3 regions of the Micromonospora sp. LOL_015 genome follow, and region 3 is predicted to be linked to each of the others. Evidence: riboswitches for the same ligand, from Rfam matches in the RefSeq annotation. Region 3 holds a riboswitch; each other region holds the start of a gene.

The links. A riboswitch is a leader RNA that binds a small molecule or an ion and turns the genes downstream of it on or off. The one in region 3 is predicted to bind cyclic di-AMP.
Region 1: it holds a riboswitch for cyclic di-AMP, as region 3 does, so the genes downstream of both, ACFHWU_RS05070 (coiled-coil domain-containing protein) here and ACFHWU_RS03745 (NlpC/P60 family protein) in region 3, are expected to answer to the same signal.
Region 2: it holds a riboswitch for cyclic di-AMP, as region 3 does, so the genes downstream of both, ACFHWU_RS12675 (NlpC/P60 family protein) here and ACFHWU_RS03745 (NlpC/P60 family protein) in region 3, are expected to answer to the same signal.

Annotation. Positions count from the first base shown of each region.
Region 1 is NZ_JBHMIO010000003.1:205,027-210,659, reverse strand. Features, by position in the region: gene ACFHWU_RS05075 (glycoside hydrolase family 65 protein) at 1-1,110, shown strand, start outside; gene ACFHWU_RS05070 (coiled-coil domain-containing protein) at 1,168-2,184, opposite strand; cyclic di-AMP (ydaO/yuaA leader) riboswitch at 2,187-2,322, opposite strand; gene ACFHWU_RS05065 (potassium channel family protein) at 2,575-3,252, shown strand; gene ACFHWU_RS05060 (cellulose binding domain-containing protein) at 3,757-3,966, shown strand; gene ACFHWU_RS05055 (winged helix-turn-helix domain-containing protein) at 4,015-4,683, shown strand; gene ACFHWU_RS05050 (sensor histidine kinase) at 4,712-5,633, shown strand, end outside.
Region 2 is NZ_JBHMIO010000011.1:124,509-130,141, forward strand. Features, by position in the region: gene ACFHWU_RS12665 (helix-turn-helix domain-containing protein) at 31-912, shown strand; gene ACFHWU_RS12670 (DUF6232 family protein) at 960-1,496, opposite strand; cyclic di-AMP (ydaO/yuaA leader) riboswitch at 1,971-2,102, shown strand; gene ACFHWU_RS12675 (NlpC/P60 family protein) at 2,113-3,072, shown strand; gene ACFHWU_RS12680 (sigma-70 family RNA polymerase sigma factor) at 3,170-4,162, opposite strand; gene ACFHWU_RS12685 (dTMP kinase) at 4,605-5,288, opposite strand; gene ACFHWU_RS12690 (hypothetical protein) at 5,561-5,633, shown strand, end outside.
Region 3 is NZ_JBHMIO010000002.1:284,902-290,534, forward strand. Features, by position in the region: gene ACFHWU_RS03730 (VanZ family protein) at 1-196, shown strand, start outside; gene ACFHWU_RS03735 (GOLPH3/VPS74 family protein) at 193-894, opposite strand; gene ACFHWU_RS03740 (NlpC/P60 family protein) at 1,086-2,129, shown strand; cyclic di-AMP (ydaO/yuaA leader) riboswitch at 2,387-2,530, shown strand; gene ACFHWU_RS03745 (NlpC/P60 family protein) at 2,536-3,567, shown strand; gene dcd (dCTP deaminase) at 3,727-4,305, opposite strand; gene ACFHWU_RS03755 (pyridoxamine 5'-phosphate oxidase family protein) at 4,433-4,948, shown strand; tRNA gene ACFHWU_RS03760 (tRNA-Gly) at 5,095-5,168, shown strand; gene ACFHWU_RS03765 (ribbon-helix-helix protein, CopG family) at 5,245-5,625, opposite strand; gene ACFHWU_RS03770 (hypothetical protein) at 5,613-5,633, opposite strand, start outside.

The sequences.
Region 1 (5,633 bases), on a different contig from region 3:
TGGCCGGCCGGCACGGCCGCGTTCCACGTGGCGGCGGACATCGCCGACGCGGTCCGACGGTACGTGCACGCTACCGGGGACGTCGAGTTCGAGCGGGAGATCGGCCTCGAACTGCTGGTGGAGACCGCCCGGTTGTGGCGTTCGCTGGGCCACCACGACCGGCACGGCCGGTTCCACATCGACGGGGTGACCGGGCCGGACGAGTACACCGCCGTGGTCGACGACAACATCTACACCAACCTGATGGCGCAGCGGAACCTGCTGACCGCCGCCGACTGCGCGCTGCGCTACGCCGACCGGGCCTGGGTGCTCGGCGTCGACGACGAGGAGACCGCGGCCTGGCGGGACGCGGCGCTGTCGATGCACGTCCCGTACGACGACGAGCTGGGCGTGCACCCGCAGTCGGCCGGGTTCACCCGGCACCAGGAGTGGGACTTCGCCGGCGCCCCGCAGGACCACTATCCGCTGCTGCTGCACTACCCGTACTTCGATCTGTACCGCAAGCAGGTAGTCAAGCAGGCCGACCTGGCGCTGGCGATGCACTGGCGGGGCGACGCGTTCACCGAGCAGGAGAAGGCCCGCAACTTCGCCTACTACGAGCGGCGTACGGTGCGGGACTCGTCGTTGTCGGCGTGCACTCAGTCGGTGATAGCCGCGGAGACCGGCCATCTGGAGCTCGCCCACGACTACATGGGTGAGGCCGCGTTGATGGACCTGCACGACATCAACCGCAACACCCGCGACGGCATCCACGTGGCCGCCCTGGCCGGGGCGTGGCTCGCGCTGGTCGCCGGCTTCGGGGGGATGCGTGACCACGGCGGGGAGCTGACCTTCGCTCCCCGGCTGCCGCAGCGGATCAACCGGCTGGAGTTCGCCATGATGTGGCGGGGCCTGCGGCTGCGGGTGGCGGTCCAGCATGACGAGGTGACCTACTCGCTGCGTGACGTCGACCCGAACGCCACCGTTGACCTTACCCACCACGGCGAGCCGATCACGGTGGCTGCGGACAAGCCGGTCACCCGGGCGATCCCGCCGGCCAATCCGGTCGGTCCGCCGCCGCAGCAGCCGACCGGCCGGTCACCGGTACGCCGGTCGGCGCGTACCGACTGACCACCTCCTCGTGCGGTGCCGGGCCGACCCGGCACCGCAGGAGGAGAGGAGGTCAGGTCACAGCAGGGACAGATGTACGTGGTTGGTGTGGTCGCTGTTCGGATCGCCGTTGGCGCCGCTGTACGAACTCCAACCGGTGGTCGGTGACCAGAACTGGCGGTACCAGATGACGTAGAGGATGCCGAGCTTGTCGGCGTTGCGGACCAGGAAGGCGGTCAGGTTGTTGCCGTACAGCCGGTCGTCGCCGAAGGCGTCGCCGCCGAACCCCTGCTGCTGGGCGGAGAAGTCGCAGGCCCGCCCCTTGGGGTGCTCGAACGGCCCACCGGGGCGGAAGCAGGAGACGAAGCGGGTGAAGCCGGCCTTTTTCGCTTCGTTCAGCGCGTGCATGGTGCGCGGAGTGATACAGCCGCTCGTGGTGGGGTCGTCCAGACTGCACGACTGGGACGGCCAGGAACCGTCCGAGTTACGCGGCGCCTGGGCGGCGACCGGCGAGGTGGCCGAGACGAACCCGTTGGTGGCGACCGCGCCGACCAGTTGCAGGGCCTTTTCGGCCTCTTCCTTCTGCCGGGCCATTGCCTCGAGTTGCTGTTCCTCGCGGGCCACTTCGGCGTCGATCGCGGCGACTGCCCGAGCTGCCTGTTCGCGTGCCTCGTTGAGCTCCCGAATCCGCTTGTTGTCGTGCATGGCGATCATGTCCAGGCCTTCGGCGCGTTCCAGCAACTCGTCCGGGTCCGCGCTGTTGAGCAGGACCATCACCGGGGTGATCCGGCCGAGACGGTACGAGTTGGAGGCGACCTGGCCGATCTGTGGGGTCAGCGCGGAAATCCGTTCCTCGACCTTTTCCAACTCGAGGTTGAGCTTTAACTGGCGTTTGCGGGACTCGTCGACCGCCGCCTTGGCTTCGACGAAGCCCCGGCCGGTCGATTCGAGCACTTCGCTGAGCAGTGGCGGGGCGCCTTCGTCATCCGGATCCTGAGCGGCGGCTGGCGACACTACGACGAACCCAGCGAGCAGGGCGGCGACGGCGGCGAGGGCCGCGGTCGTCGGAATCCGCCGGCGGAGGGGTGCGGTCATCCTGTTCCTTTCCTTGGCCGCCGACCGAGTTAGCTGACGGGTTCGGGACGGAACGATCCCTACCGCTGGCGCGGATTCACCCCGGTGGAAACGTGGTTCCCCGGCTCACCCCGGAGGGCGATTGGGCGGCGGTCACCGCCGGCACCGGTGGGCGCCGCCTGGCGAAGACCGCCGGCAAGCTTACCGGATTGGTCACCGGCATCAACACCTCGACAATCCTGACTGAGCTGGAAAAATCCGTTACCAGCCAACGACTTTCGGTGATGTCCACTTTCTGCGTTCGACGGCGTACGACAAGTCGTCAGGGGTCGGTATCGCTGCGCCGAGGTTAGCGGCTGACTACAGTGCGTATGAGGAAGCGGGAAAGTCGTAGCGTCGGACGGATCTTCGGTGAGAGATGACGATTCCCCGGTCGGGCCGCCGGACGCCGACAGCGTGGTGGTGATCGGCCTCGGCCGGTTCGGTGGTCAGGTCGCCCAGTCTCTGCTCCGCCTCGGCCACGATGTGCTGGGCATCGACGAGCATCCCAAACGGGTGCATCGCTGGTCCGAGCGGCTGCCGAGGGTGATCGAGGCGGATTCAACCGATGACCAGGCGTTGCGCCAGTGTGGCGTCGCCGACTGCCCCCGCGCGGTGGTCGGCATCGGCTCGGACGTCGAGGCCAGCATCCTTACCGTGGTGGCGCTGACCGAGCTGGGTGTCCCGGAGGTCTGGGCGAAGGCGGTCACCGCCAAGCACGGCCGGATCCTCGCCTCGGTCGGCGCGCACCATGTGATCCTTCCGGAGGCGGCGATGGGTGACCGGGTAGCCCGCCTGCTGGCCAGTCGGATGCTCGACTTCATCGAGTTCGACGACGGGTTCGCCATCGCCAAGGTCTGCGCCCCGCCGGACGCCGCCGGCCGGACGTTGGCCGAGTGCCGGCTACGTCAGCGGTACGGCATCACGGTGGTCGGGATCAAGGAGCGGGACCGGCAGCTGAGGTACGCGGGACCTGAGACGTTGATCCCGCCGGATGCGCTGCTGATCGTCGCCGGGGCAACCACGGCGGTTCAGCAGTTCGGCCGGTGAACATGGGCGTGAACGCCTCATCACACCTTCATTTCGTGAGCTGATCAGCCGCCGGACTTTCGCAAACTCGTGACTCAGGCTACAGTCCCTGCATGGGAGCGCTTCCATCGATGGATGTGCCCCCGTTGAAGTAGTCGACGCGTGGCGCGGCGATGGCGACATCACCGTGTCAACCGCACAGCTCCCGAGGCTGGCGGCGGGCCAAGCCCGGACTCCGCCGCCAGCCCGCGCACCACCTGTCGAGAGGAGGTGGAACCAGAGCCACTCGCGTGGCCCGGCTCCCGCGCGTCACGCACGACCCGGACGCCAGACCGCTCGTGCGTGTTCAGCAACTGATGGTGGGGACGGGGGTTGCCCTCCCCGTCCCCACGCTAGTCCTCGATTGTTACGGCGGGGAATCGCCAACAAGTCAGGACCGCGACGCCGATCTGTCCGACAGCGCTGCCCGGCCTGTCGATGCATCGGCAGGCTTCGTTGTGTATTGGGGCCTGGGCAGTGGCTGGGTTGCCGCGCCCGATCTGCGGCGACGGTCGGGCCGGGCCCTTACCGGTCGACCTGGTCCCGCCGGACATCACCGTCACCAACACGCCGTGGAACAGCCGGATCCCGGCCGGCGGCAGCGTACAGCTCGGTTTCGTGGTCAGGCACTCGGTGAGCAACCCGCCGCCGACGGACTTCCTGCTCAACGGCGACCGGTGCGCGTCCTCGGGCTGACCCTCGTCGAAGACGCGCTGGTGACGGCGGCTTGCTAGCCTCGCCCGCATGCGGGTGCTGGTGGTCGAGGACGACCCCGAGGTACGCAGTGCCGTCGTCACCGCGCTGCGCTCCGGCGGATTCGCCGTCGACCAGGCGGCCGACTGGAGCCAGGCCGACCTGAGCATGAGCATCAACGACTACGACTGCCTGGTGCTCGACCGGATCCTTCCGGAAGGCGACTCACTGCACCAGCTCGGCCACCGACGGCGGGCCGGGCTCACCACACCGGCCCTGGTGCTCACCGCGCTGGACAGCGCCGGGGACCGGATCGCCGGGTTTCAGGCCGGCGTCGACGACTACGTGGTGAAGCCCTTCGTCACCGCCGAACTGGTGCTGCGGGTCCGGGCGCTCTGCCGACGCCGTGGCGCCACCACCCCACCGCTGCTGCGGGTGGCGGATCTGGAGGTCGACGCCGCCCGCCGGGAGGTGCGCCGCGCCGGCGTCCTGCTGACGCTCACCCGCAAGGAGTTCGCCGTACTTGAAATGCTGCTGGTCCGGCGCCCGGCGGTGGCCAGCCGCAGCGACCTGTTCGAACACTGTTGGGACGAGCTCGCCGACCCCAGCTCGAACGTGGTGGACGCGGTGGTCGCCCAGCTGCGCCGCAAGCTCGGCGAGCCGCAGTTGATTCACACCGTACGCGGGGTCGGCTACCGGGTTGGCGGGGCGCCGTCGTGACCGCCGGCCGAATTGGCGGGGTGCCGTCGTGAACCGCCGCGTTCGGCGGGGTGGCAAGCCGCTGCAGACCGCCGACCGGCTGCGTAACCTGCGGATCCGGATCACGCTGCTGGTGATGGCGATCAACGTGGTCGGCCTGGCCGGGATGGGTGCCGTCGCGTTGCTGGTCGACGGGCGGCAGCGCGACGAGGTGGTCGCCGCCGAGCTGCGGCGTACCGCCAGCACCGCCGCCGCCCTGCTCTACTACGAGTCCGGGGCGCTGCAGCTCGACAAACTGTTCGACAACGCGGTCGCCAACGGCACCACCGCCGTCTACGTCTACGAGGCCGGCCGGGCCGACCTCAGCCTGGTCTTCGCGTATCCGGCCCGGCTGCCGGTCGTACCGCCGGACAACCTGCTGGCGCCGGCCCGGACGGTCTGGACCTCCGGCACCGAGCTCGCCGGCGGGGTCGGCGACACCGCCGAAACCTCCACCCCACTGCTCGCCGTACCGTTCGAGCACGCCGTCACCGGGGCGGTTGCCGGCGCCGTCGTCGTGCTCGGTGACACCGGGCCGGCCGAGACCGCCAACCGGCGGCTGGCCCTGGCCCTGGTCGCTGGCGGCGTCAGCTTCACCGCGCTGGCCTGCGCCGGCGGTTACCTGCTCGCCCGCCGCGGCACCGAGCCCATCGCCGACGCGCTCAACCAGCAGGAACGGTTCGTCGCCGACGCCGCGCACGAGCTACGCACCCCGTTGACCGTGATCCGTGCCGTCTCCGAGACCGCGCTGGCCGAGCCGCAGCGCCGCCCGGCGGCGCTGCGCCAGGTGGTGCGCTCCGCCGACCGGCTCGCCGACTCGGTCTCGGTCCTGCTCACCCGGGCCCAGCTCGTCGCCGGCCTGCGCGACCTGCGCCGCGAGCTGTTTCGCCTGGACCAACTGGCCGAGGAGGTGCTGACCGACACCGTCGTCG
Region 2 (5,633 bases), on a different contig from region 3:
TCTGCAAGGCACCCCCCCCGGAGCGTTCCCATGCCTGCCCGACACCAGGGCCCGACCATCGGGCGTCGCCGGCTGCGTGCGGCGCTACGCCGGGCACGCGATGCCGCCGCGCTGACCCAGGACTACGTCGCCGCTCAAATGGACTGGTCGCTGTCGAAGCTGATCCGGATCGAGTCGGGTTCGGTCAGCATCTCGACCAACGACGTCAAGGCTTTGCTGGACCTGTACGGCGTACGCGACCAGCAGCAGGTGCAGGAGCTCGTCGAGCTGGCCCGGGCGGCACGACGGCGCGCCTGGTGGAGCGGCTACAAGGATCGGGTGCCGGCCGCCTACGCGGCCTACATCGGGCTGGAGGCGGAAGCGTCGGCACTGCGGTACTTTCAGCCAATCAGCTTCCCCGGCCTGCTACAGACCGAGGAGTACGCCCGCGCGGTGATCCCGGCCGACGGCCCGCACCATGTACCGGCGGCCGAGATCGAAGGGCGGGTGCAGATCCGGCTGGCCCGCCAGCACGAGGTGCTCTTCGGCGCCGATCCGCCGCAGATCGAGGTGATCATCGACGAGGCTGCGCTGCGCCGGATGACCGGCGGCCCGCGGGTGCTGCGCGAGCAGCTCCAGCATGTGGCGAAGATGTCAGCGGCGCCTCATGTCACGGTCCGGGTGCTGCCGTTCGCCGCCGGAAGCAACACGGTGCTCGGGCCGTTCGTCATCCTGCACTTCGCCGACCAGGCCGACGCTGACGTGGTGTACGTGGAGAGCGCTCTGGTCGAGGAGGTCATCGACCGGGCCGACGAGGTCCGGCCGTACCAGCATGTCTTCGACCGACTACGGGCGGAATCCCTGTCGCCAGCCGACTCGGTGGCGATGCTGCACGACCTCGCCCGGCGGCTGGACGGGCCGGACGCGGGCTGATCGACGTCGACCAGCCCGCCGACGACCGCGACGGCGGCCGGGCCCGCTCACCGCTGGTCGGGCACCCACGGCTCGATGGTGACCGGCTCGGACAGACCGGCCAGCCGGGAGATCTCCCGAGCCCGCATCAACGCCCGGCTCACCTGGCCGTACTGGCGTTCGTCGTCGGTGCTGAACAGCAGCAACAGCAGTCCCTGGTGACGGCCCCATAGTTCGTACGCCCGCGGCCGCAACCGGTCGCCGAGCCAGGCGACCGCCACCGGCACGAACGCAGCCGCCAGCATGGCGAGGTAGACACCCGCGCTGACCTCGTCCAACCCGCGGGTGTAGCCGACGGTCACCGCGACCGCCGCCAGGGTCAGGGCGGTCACCGCGATCACCCGGCCGGTGAGCCAATCGCGGGCGCCTCGCGCGGTCCGGAGTTCGGTGAGGTCGCGGACGGCGAAACGCCGGCCGGCCACGACGAACCATTCACCGGTCACGCAGATGCCGGGCTGCCGGTAGAAGGTCCGTCCGACACTGGAGCCGGACTGGGCGGGCACCGGGGAACCGCGTCGGGGCGGGGTCTGGCGAGTAGCACGCATAGCTGCCTCCGAAGGGCTCGTGCGGCGCTGACCTTGCGGGTCCATTGTGCAAACAGCTAGCTACTCGATGGAAGGTGGTCATTCTGCCACCTAGCAGAATGACGTACGGCAGGCCGCGTCCTGGATGGCGAATCAGACCTTTTGCGGCTATTCATCCGGATAGCTTACTGACGACAACCGCACAGACCGACTAATGACGCATTATTCGCAATTGATCAGACGCTGTCCAATGACGACGCGCCGGAGTCAACCGGTCACGCGAAGGCAACAGGAATGTTGCCCAGAGCAGCCAACCGTCACATCCAGTAACTGTCAACGGGCTCCGGCCAGTTCCATGCCACGGATCACGATCGCAGCACTTTCCGCGTCGTAACCCTTGCGGCTAAGTTGGACCAGCTGGTCCGGTCGCCAGTCGCCGGGAAGCGGTGACGCCGGTCCAGTGCCGCCGAATCGCCATCCTGAGATTATCTGACGTTACAAACAGTGATCTCACGGTTGCGATCCGGGGACCCATCGGCAACTGGGGTGAATCCGCGGTTCACCGCGGTAGGGCGAACTTCCCGCCCGAATCCGTCAGCTAACCCGGTAGGCGGCGAGGAAGAAGGGTTCTGCGTTCTTGTCAACAGCGCGGATTCTGCTGCGCACCCTGATGCTGGCCGGCGTAAGCCTCGGCCTGGTGGTACCGGCGACCGCCGCGACCGCCCAGCCGACGGTCAGCGAACTCACGCAGCAGATCGACGAGGAATCCGAAGAGCTGGCCAAGGTCGTCGAGTCGTACAACCGGCTCAGGGAGGAGGCCAAGGCCACCCGGGCGGCGGCCGAGGAGATCGACGCCAAGCTCGGCCCGCTGCAGGCCGAACTCGCGGCAGCGCAGACCGAGGTCGGTCAGATCGCGGTCAACGCGTACAAGACCGGCGGGTTGAGCACCGCGAGCGCCCTGCTCGACGGCACCTCCGGCAGCTTTATCCACCGGCTCGGCACCCTGGACCACCTGGCCCGGGACCGGCAGCAGCGGCTCAGCGAGTTCACCAGCACCCAACTGACCTACCTGGCCGAGCAGGAGAAGCTGCAGGCGGCACTGAAGAAGCAGGACGCCCAGGTCAAGGAGCTCGCCGACCGCAAGAAGAGCATCGAAGCGGACATCGACGAGCTGATGGACAAGCGGGAACGGGCCTACGGTGCCGCGAGCCAGACCGGCTCGTCGTACACCGGAACCGTCCCGTCGGTGTCCGGTGCCGCCGGCTCGGTCGTCGAGTTCGCGTACGGAGCCATCGGCAAGCCGTACGTCTGGGCTGCCAGCGGCCCGAACGGTTACGACTGCTCGGGCCTGACGCTTGCCGCGTGGCGTACCGCCGGCAAGAGCCTGCCGCACAACGCGGCGATGCAGTGGGACGTGGTCGCGAAAATCGACCGTGGCGCACTGCAGCCCGGTGACCTGGTGTTCTACAACGGTCTCGCCCACGTCGGCCTGTACGTGGGCGGCGGCCAGGTGATCCACGCACCCACCTTCGGCCGTACCGTCGAGCTGGCCAGTGTGGACATGATGCCGCCGTACGGCTACGGCCGGGTCCGCTGACCCGGTCGCTCGCGCGACACTGCCGACGGCCCGGCATCCGCCTTGCGGATGCCGGGCCGTCGGCAGTTCGTCGGTGGGTTGTCAGTTCATCGGCGGATCAGGCAGCCTGCAGTCCCTCCGCCCGGGCCAGCTCCCGCAGCCGGCCCAGCGCCTGGATCTCCAGCTGACGGATGCGCTCCCGGGACAGTGAGAAGCGCGAAGCGACCTCGGTCAGCGAGTGCTCCCGCCCGTCCTCCAAGCCGTACCGGGCCCGCATGATGCCGGCGGACCGGTCGTCCAGGTGGTTGAGCAGGCCCTCGATCCGCTGCCGCTCCAAACCGGTGAGCACGATGTCCTCCGGCGACGGTGCGTCGCTGTCGGCCACCAGGTCGCCCAGGTTGGTGTCGCCGTCGTCGCCGACCGGGGTGTCCAGCGACACCGTGTCCTGCGACCACCGCACCAGCTCGTGCACCCGCTCGACCGGCACGCCGAGCGAGGCGGCGATCTGCTCCGGCTCCGGGTCCGAACCGAGCTCCCGGGTCAACTGGCGGGCCACGTTGCGCATCCGGTTGACGTCCTCGACCAGGTGCACCGGAAGCCGTACGGTCCGCTCCTGCTGGGCGATCGCCCGGCTGATGGCCTGCCGAATCCACCAGGTCGCGTAGGTGGAGAACTTGAAACCACGCTCGTAGTCGAACTTCTCCACCGCGCGGACCAGACCGGTGTTGCCCTCCTGGATCAGGTCCAGCATCGGCATCCCGGACCGGACGTAGCGGCGGGCGATCGACACCACCAGACGCAGGTTGGCCCGGATGAACAGGTCCTTGGCCCGTTCACCCTCGACGACCAGCCGCTCCAGCTCCTCGCGGCTCACCCCGGCCCGCGGCACGCCCTGCTCCAGCAGGTGCTCCGCGTACAGACCGGCCTCGATCGCCTTGGAGAGGTCGACTTCCCGGGCCGCGTCGAGCAGCGGCGTGCGGGAGATCTCATGCAGGTAGACGCCAACGAGGTCCCGCTCCTCGGCGACCTCGTCGGTCCGCAAAGCCATCGTCTTCTCCACGTTGCTCACGGTCCCCTCGTTAACCCCACGTCGTGCCCTGTCACCTGCGATGCGCATCTCCATCAGCCTCTCCCCCGTCACGTCCGCCTCCGATCCGGCGAACCTGATGTGGCAGGCCCGCCGTATGGCGCCGACACCTGCACAACAGATGAGACGCGTCAGGGATTCCGTCTCGTGAGTCGAAGCTGACACGATTGCCTGAATAATTGCTGTGAGCGGGATTGGCGTTTCCTGCCAGGCTCCTCGATCGCCACGCTGCGTCGGGCCGGCCGACTGCCCGATGCACTCAGGTCGGCGGGGCGTGGCAGACTCCCAGCACACCACGACACCGGGCAGGGGCGCAGCGATTCCCGTCACTACCCCTCCTGCGATCCTCGTCACTGCCCGCCCGGTCGGTTGGTCCTGGCCAACGCCGGTCGGTTGGTCCTGGCCAGGAGTACGGCCCGAGCGGGGTGCACGGTTCATCACCACCCGACAGACACCGGCCTGCGGGTCACGACGCACGCGAATCGTCTGGATCCGGCCGCCACGAGGCGCCGGCTGGACGGCCGTCGTCCGGCCGCCATTCGGTCAGCCGCTGCCGGATCACTGCGGCGACCTGGGCGGCCGTGCCCCGGGCGTCGATGGCCACGAACCCGGCGGCCTCCGGCAGCGACCCGTATGCGGCCGCGCTGGTCGCCAGGAACTCCAGCGACTCGTGGTCGGTGCCCCGGGCGTCGATCCGCCGGGCCGCTTCGGCGGGCGGCAGCAAGAGTAGGAACGTCACGTCCGGTTGGGGAAACACCCGGTAGGCCAGCCGGGCGGGCCGCTCCCAGTGGCCTGCGCCGTGGGTGCGGATGCTGGCGTACTGGCAGACCGCGTACCGGTCCATCACCGCGATCGCCCGGCGTGAGCCGAGCACCGACCGGGCGATCGCGAGCCAGCGCAGCAACGCCTCGAGGAACATCAGCCCGCCACGGCCGACCATCCGTCGGGCGTCCGGGCGGCCGATCCGGACCGCCAACCGGTCGAGCCAGCGTCGACCGCCGGCGTTGCGCCAGTACCGGGCGGGCCGGCCGGCGGCGGTCAGCGCCTCGGCCAGCAGGTGTGCCTGAGTGGTCTTGCCGACCCCGTCGATGCCCACCAACGCGATCCGTCGCAGCCCGGCCGGCGGCGACCAGGCCGGATCGGCATCCACTGTGCTCCCTGCGGGGTCCGGTGGCGGGCATGGCGACACGGCTGACGACGTGGACTGTACGGGCGACGGCGGGCGGGACGCGGGCCGGGACGGTGACTCTGATGGTGACGGTGGCGCATGGGTCACTGTGACGAGCACTTTCCCAACGGTAGCGAGCACGTGCACGTCGTCACCCCGCTCGCCCACTGTCACGCGCCGTGCCCGCACGCACGAACCGGCCGGGAACGGGTATGCCACCGACGGGCACCCGACGACAGCCAGGAGGTGGGGCAATGACCCGGATATCGGGGCAGTCGACGCGACAGACCGGGCCGGACCGGCTCGACGGCTACACCGAGGCGGCGG
Region 3 (5,633 bases):
AGTGCTGGCCACCGGGCTGCTCGTGCTGGCCCCGGTCGTCGTCGAAGTAGGCCAGGCGGTGCTCGGCGTCGGCCGCGAGTGTGTCGGCTACGACTGGGTCAACAACGCGACCGGGGCGCTGATCGGGGCGGTCGGCGGCAGTGTGGTCCGGTTGCTGTGGCGGCGGTTCGCGCCGTCGCCTACCGGGGTCAGCTAGCTGCCAGTCGCGACGTCGGTGGCGGTGAAGACGCTGCGGGCGACCGTCGCCCGGTACCCGTCGACGACGTCGGTGGTCGCAGCGATCGGCCAGGCCGCCGGCCCGAGCACCGCAGGCGGCCGGCGCCGCGCGTCCGAAAGCCGTGCAGCACCGACGTCCGGCACGTCGAGTGCGTTCAGCAGGCAGGCCAACGCGGCGGTACGCGGTCCGACCGGTCCGGCGCCGCGCTCGGCGGCGGCCAACCGTCGCCGGGTCTCCGTCTCAGCGGGCGGTTCGACGCCGTCCGGCGGAGCGAACCTGGTCCGGGGCAGGACCCAGAGCACCCGGTCCCGTTCCCGGCGGAGCACCCCCGAGGCGACCAGCCCGTCGAGTACCTCCTCGACCACACCGTGGGACAGCTCGACCACCCAGTCGCGGGTTGCGCGGCCAGGCTCGGCCTGGATCCTGATCCGTACCTGGTCGAGGAACTCCCGGCCGTGGCCTCGACCCGGGGCTTCGCCGGGCGCGTACCTGCCGGCGGGATCGTCGCCGGCCAGCACCCGGCCGTCTGCGTCAATCGAGATCTGCCCGCCGACGGCGAGGTCGCACAACACCGCCCCGGCGACGGCATAGTCGAGCTCCGGGGATGCGACGGACGCGGCCCCGGAACCGTCATAGCTGAGCAGGACGAGCTCCTCCGCGAGGCTGAGCGACTCCATGTCATCACGCTAACCGCCCAGACCGGTGACTGCAGGAGAAGCGGTAGCTGCGGGGGAAGCGGAGGCGGCAGGCGGTCTTGAACGAACACCGCGCTTTCCAATAAGGTGATGCACCGACCGCTGCGGATGTCGGCCTCCGTACCCCCGCCCGTGAGGCCCCAGCGATCGAACCATTGAAGGAGTCGCTGCCAATGGCACGTGCGCTCGCGAATTCGCACATCCATCGTCACAGTGGGTCCCGGTATCGACGCGGAGAGCATTGGCGTGTACGGGTTCCTCAACGTATCGCAATTGCGCTGTTACTTGCTGCAACTGCGCTGCTCTTCCCGGCTGGGCCGGCCCACGCCGAGCCGACGCTGGCTGAGATCGAAGCCGAGTTGGACGCCCAGTGGCTGAAACTGGAACCGGTCATCGAGCAGTACAACAAGGTGCACAGCGAGCTCAAGGCCAACGAGAAGAAAGCGGCCGCGCTCGACGAGAAGATCCGCCCCCTGTCCCTGCAGGCCAACTTGGCGGCGGACGAGATCGGCGAGGTTGCCAACCGCTACTACCGGACCGGGCCGTCGAGCGAACTGAACGCCCTGCTCCGGACCGGATCACCGACCAGTCTGGCGGATCAGCTCGTGGTGCTGGACCGAATCTCCAAGCGTCGGCAGGAAAAGATCACCGCTGTTTTGGAGACCCGGGACCGCTATCTCGCCGAACGGCAGACGCTGGACGAGTTGATCACGAAGCAGCAGGCACAGGACAAGACGCTCGCCGAGCAGCGCAAAACCATCAACGCCGAGATCAAACGCCTGGAACGGGCGCGCAACGCCGCGTACCAGTCCACCGGCTACACCGGCGGATCCGGTGCCTCCGGCCCGTGCCCGGCGGTGTCGGTCGGCGGAGCCGCCGGAACCGCGGTCCGCACCGCCTGCGCACAGCTCGGTAAGCCGTACGTCTGGGGTGCCACCGGGCCGAACGCCTTCGACTGTTCCGGCCTGACCCAGTACGCCTGGGCAAGTGCCGGTGTCAGCCTCACGCATTACACCGGAACTCAGTGGAATCAGGGCAGTTCGGTCAGCCGTGCCAACGCCAAACCCGGGGATCTCGTATTCTTCTTCAGTGATCTGCATCACGTGGGGATCTACATCGGTAATGGCCTGATGGTGCACGCTCCCCGCGCGGGTCAACCCGTGCAGATGGAGAACATCGACAACATGCCGCTCGCCGGATTCAAGCGGGTCGGCTGATCGTGGCAGGTCAGCCAGCCTGCTGAGGCAATCTGAGTGGCGCGCGTTGGCTGGCCGAACGTACGGGCGGACCGGTATGAACGGGCCGGTCCGCCCGGGAAAATTCGAACGCTTGAGCGATGGCAGCCTATGTACGATACGCAATCGTCTGTGTACTCAATGAGATAGTCCATGTTCTCGCTTGCGTAGCGAGAACGCCGCTCTCTACTCTTGGGGATCGTCGAGTCGGGAGGACGTCAACCAACCGGGTTGACCTCGGCCTGACACCGCCTAATCGCCGTCTGACGGCGAGCCGGGGACCCACGGCACTTCCGGGGTGAATCCGCAGGCCACCTGCGGTAGGGCGTCTCCTTTCCGCCCGAACCCGGCAGCTAACCCGGTAGGCGGTCTGGGGAGAAGGAGTCCGGTGGCTACGAGCGCCCCTCGGCGATACCTCCGGTGGTCCAGCCGCGACCATCGGCGAAAATCGCCGCACGACCCTAGCCGAGTACTCACCGCGTTGGTCGCCGCCACCACCGGCGTCGGTCTGCTGCTGGTAGCAGCGCCGGCGCAGGCGCAGCCCACCGTCGCCGAGATCGAGTCGCAGATCGACGAGGTCTGGGCCGAGCTCGAACCAACGATCGAACGGCACAATGCCGTACGGCAGGACCTTGCCGCCAAAAAGAAGCAGGCGGACGAACTACAGAAGAAGATCAAGCCACTGCAGATCCAGATCGACCTGGCGATGGACCGGGTCAGCGAGTTCGCCGCCCGGTCGTACAAGGGTGGTAGTCCGTCGGTCTTCAACGCGATCCTGACCAACGGCAAGCCGACCCACCTCGCCGACCAGCTCGAGCTGCTGGACCAGTTCGCCCGGCGGCAGGCCCGCGACGTGCAGGCCGTCGTCGACCTCAGGAACGAGTACGCCGCGAAGAAGGCCCCGCTCGACGATTTGATCGTCGAGCTGACCAGCACCGAGGCTCAGCTGGCGGCGAAGGCCAAGGAGATCGACGCCGAGGTTGACCGGTTGCAGGACCTGCGCCTGGAGGCGTACGGCTCGACCAACACCCTCGGCTCGCTGCGTCCCGCGCCCTGCCCGGCGACTTACCCCGGCGGTGCGGCCGGCAAGGCGGTCACCTTTGCCTGTGCGCAGATCGGCAAGCCGTACGTCTGGGGTTCAGCGGGACCGGGCAGCTACGACTGTTCGGGTCTCACCCTGGCCGCTTGGGCGCAGGCCGGCGTCACGCTGCCGCACAACGCCGCCCGGCAGCGCCAAATGACCGCCAACGTCAGCCGGGACGAGTTGCGCCCCGGCGACCTCATCTTCTACTACAGCGGGCTCTCCCACGTCGGCATGTACGTGGGTAACGGCTGGATCGTGCACGCCTCCCAGGCGGGCGAACCGGTGCAGATGCGCAAGATCGGTTCGAGTGTGCACAGTTACGGCAGGCCCGGCTAGACCTCACTCCTCCCCATGGCCTGGCGCATGCCGCTGATCCCCCCGTCAAGCGGCAGCACCGGCCACCGGAAAGGCGCCCTCCCATGTCTCCCCCCGGCTTGGGAGGGCGCCTTTCGCCTCCCCACCGCCGGCGCGCCGGCGCTGCGACAGCCCAGCCGTTCAGCTGGTCGGCCAGGTGCGCCACCGCTGCCAGGACCGGCTCGGAGTGGGTCCACGCTGTCCCTGGTACCGGGATCCGTAGACCGCCGACCCGTACGGATGCTCGGACGTCGACGAGAGCCGGAAGATGCACAGCTGGCCGATTCTCATCCCGGGCCAGAGCTTGATCGGCAGGTTGGCCACGTTGGACAACTCCAACGTCACGTGGCCGGAGAAGCCGGGGTCGATGAAGCCGGCGGTGGAGTGGGTCAGCAGGCCCAGCCGACCCAGGCTCGACTTGCCCTCCAGCCGGGCGGCCAGGCCGTCGCCGAGCGAGACGACCTCGAGCGTGGAGGCGAGGACGAACTCACCGGGGTGCAGTACGAACGGGTCGCCGCTGGGCACCTCGACCTGGGACGTCAGATCGTCCTGCCGAGTCGCCGGGTCGATGTGGGTGTACAGGTGGTTGTTGAAGACCCGGAAATACCGGTCGAGCCGGACATCGATGCTCGACGGCTGGACGAGCGAAGGTTCGAACGGCTCGAGGGAGAGTCCGCCGGTCTTGGTCTCCGCGACGATGTCCCGGTCGGAGAGAAGCATCGTCACACGATAGCGACCGTCCGGCCGGTGCGACCGCGCGGCCGGCTGTCCGGCCGGTACGTACCCGGATTGGCCTGGACGGGCGATCCCCCTATCTCTTCGTACACATGTTCGATAGAATCATCGCATGGCAACCTGGTCCGAGTTCGCAGCCGACGAGCCCCGCCTGGCCACGGCGATCCGACTCCTCATGCAGCAGTACGGTCCCGGCCTCGGCTACCTCGCCACCGTCCGAGCCGACGGTGGTCCCCGGGTGCACCCGGTCTCCCCGGTGATCACCGACAACGGGCTGTTCTGCTTCATCATCGACTCGCCGAAGCGGCGTGACCTGGAGCGGGATGGCCGGTACGCGCTGCACTCGTTCCCGCCGGAGGAGAGTGACGACGAGGCGTACCTGGCAGGTCGGGCGCATCCGGTCACCGATCCGGCCAAGGTGGGTCGGCTCGCCAGCGATCTCGGGGCCGTGCCGCACGTCGACTGGCGACTGTTCGAGTTCTCCGTCGACGTGGCGATGGTGGCGCAACGCGGTGGCAGCACCGGCCACTACGCGGCGGCGGCGCCACGGCAACCAGCCGTCCAGGTCTGGCTCGACCCGACCAGCGGCAGCGTCTCCCACCCGGTGCCGACCCCGGTCGCCTGCTGACCCGCCGCGTGGCACCGGCCGACGCGTCGACGCCCTACCCGTTGACGCCCGGTCGACGGGTGTCGAGCCGTACCCCATGCTGTGCTCGGTTGGCGGCCGGGCCTGTTGCGCAGTGACCGGGCTGACCGGGTAGAGTGGGTCCGCTCGCGGGTGTAGTTCAATGGCAGAACATCAGCTTCCCAAGCTGACAGTGCGGGTTCGATTCCCGTCACCCGCTCCAACACACGAAGCCCTGGTCGGGGCCATCATCCCAACCAGGGCTTGCGCTGTACGTACGCGGGATCGTCGCGAGGTTCCTACTTCCGTGGGTACGCGGCCTGCAGTACTTCGCGGATCAACTCGCTGGGGCTGCGGTTGGTCAGCTCTGCCACCTTTTTGATCATTTCGTAGGTTTGGTCATCAACTCGGATGCTGATCTTGTGCGAGGCGCCGCCGCTGCTGGAAAGCGGCGGTCTGCCGACCCGGCGGGGGGCGAGACTGTCGGGGTCGTATCCAGCCTCTGCCTCTGCGACCAGCTCGCTCTCCAGCTGCGACGTGAGCGCTGTACCGTTCTTGGCCTGTCGGCTGGCTGCCCGAGTCGCCCGGGCTCCGGTGGTGGTTGCTCGGCGCGGTGCCTTTGCCTTGTTAGAGGTCGTGGAGGTCGTTCGGTCCTTCGTCGTTCGCGTTACACCCGCCATGGCTTCGC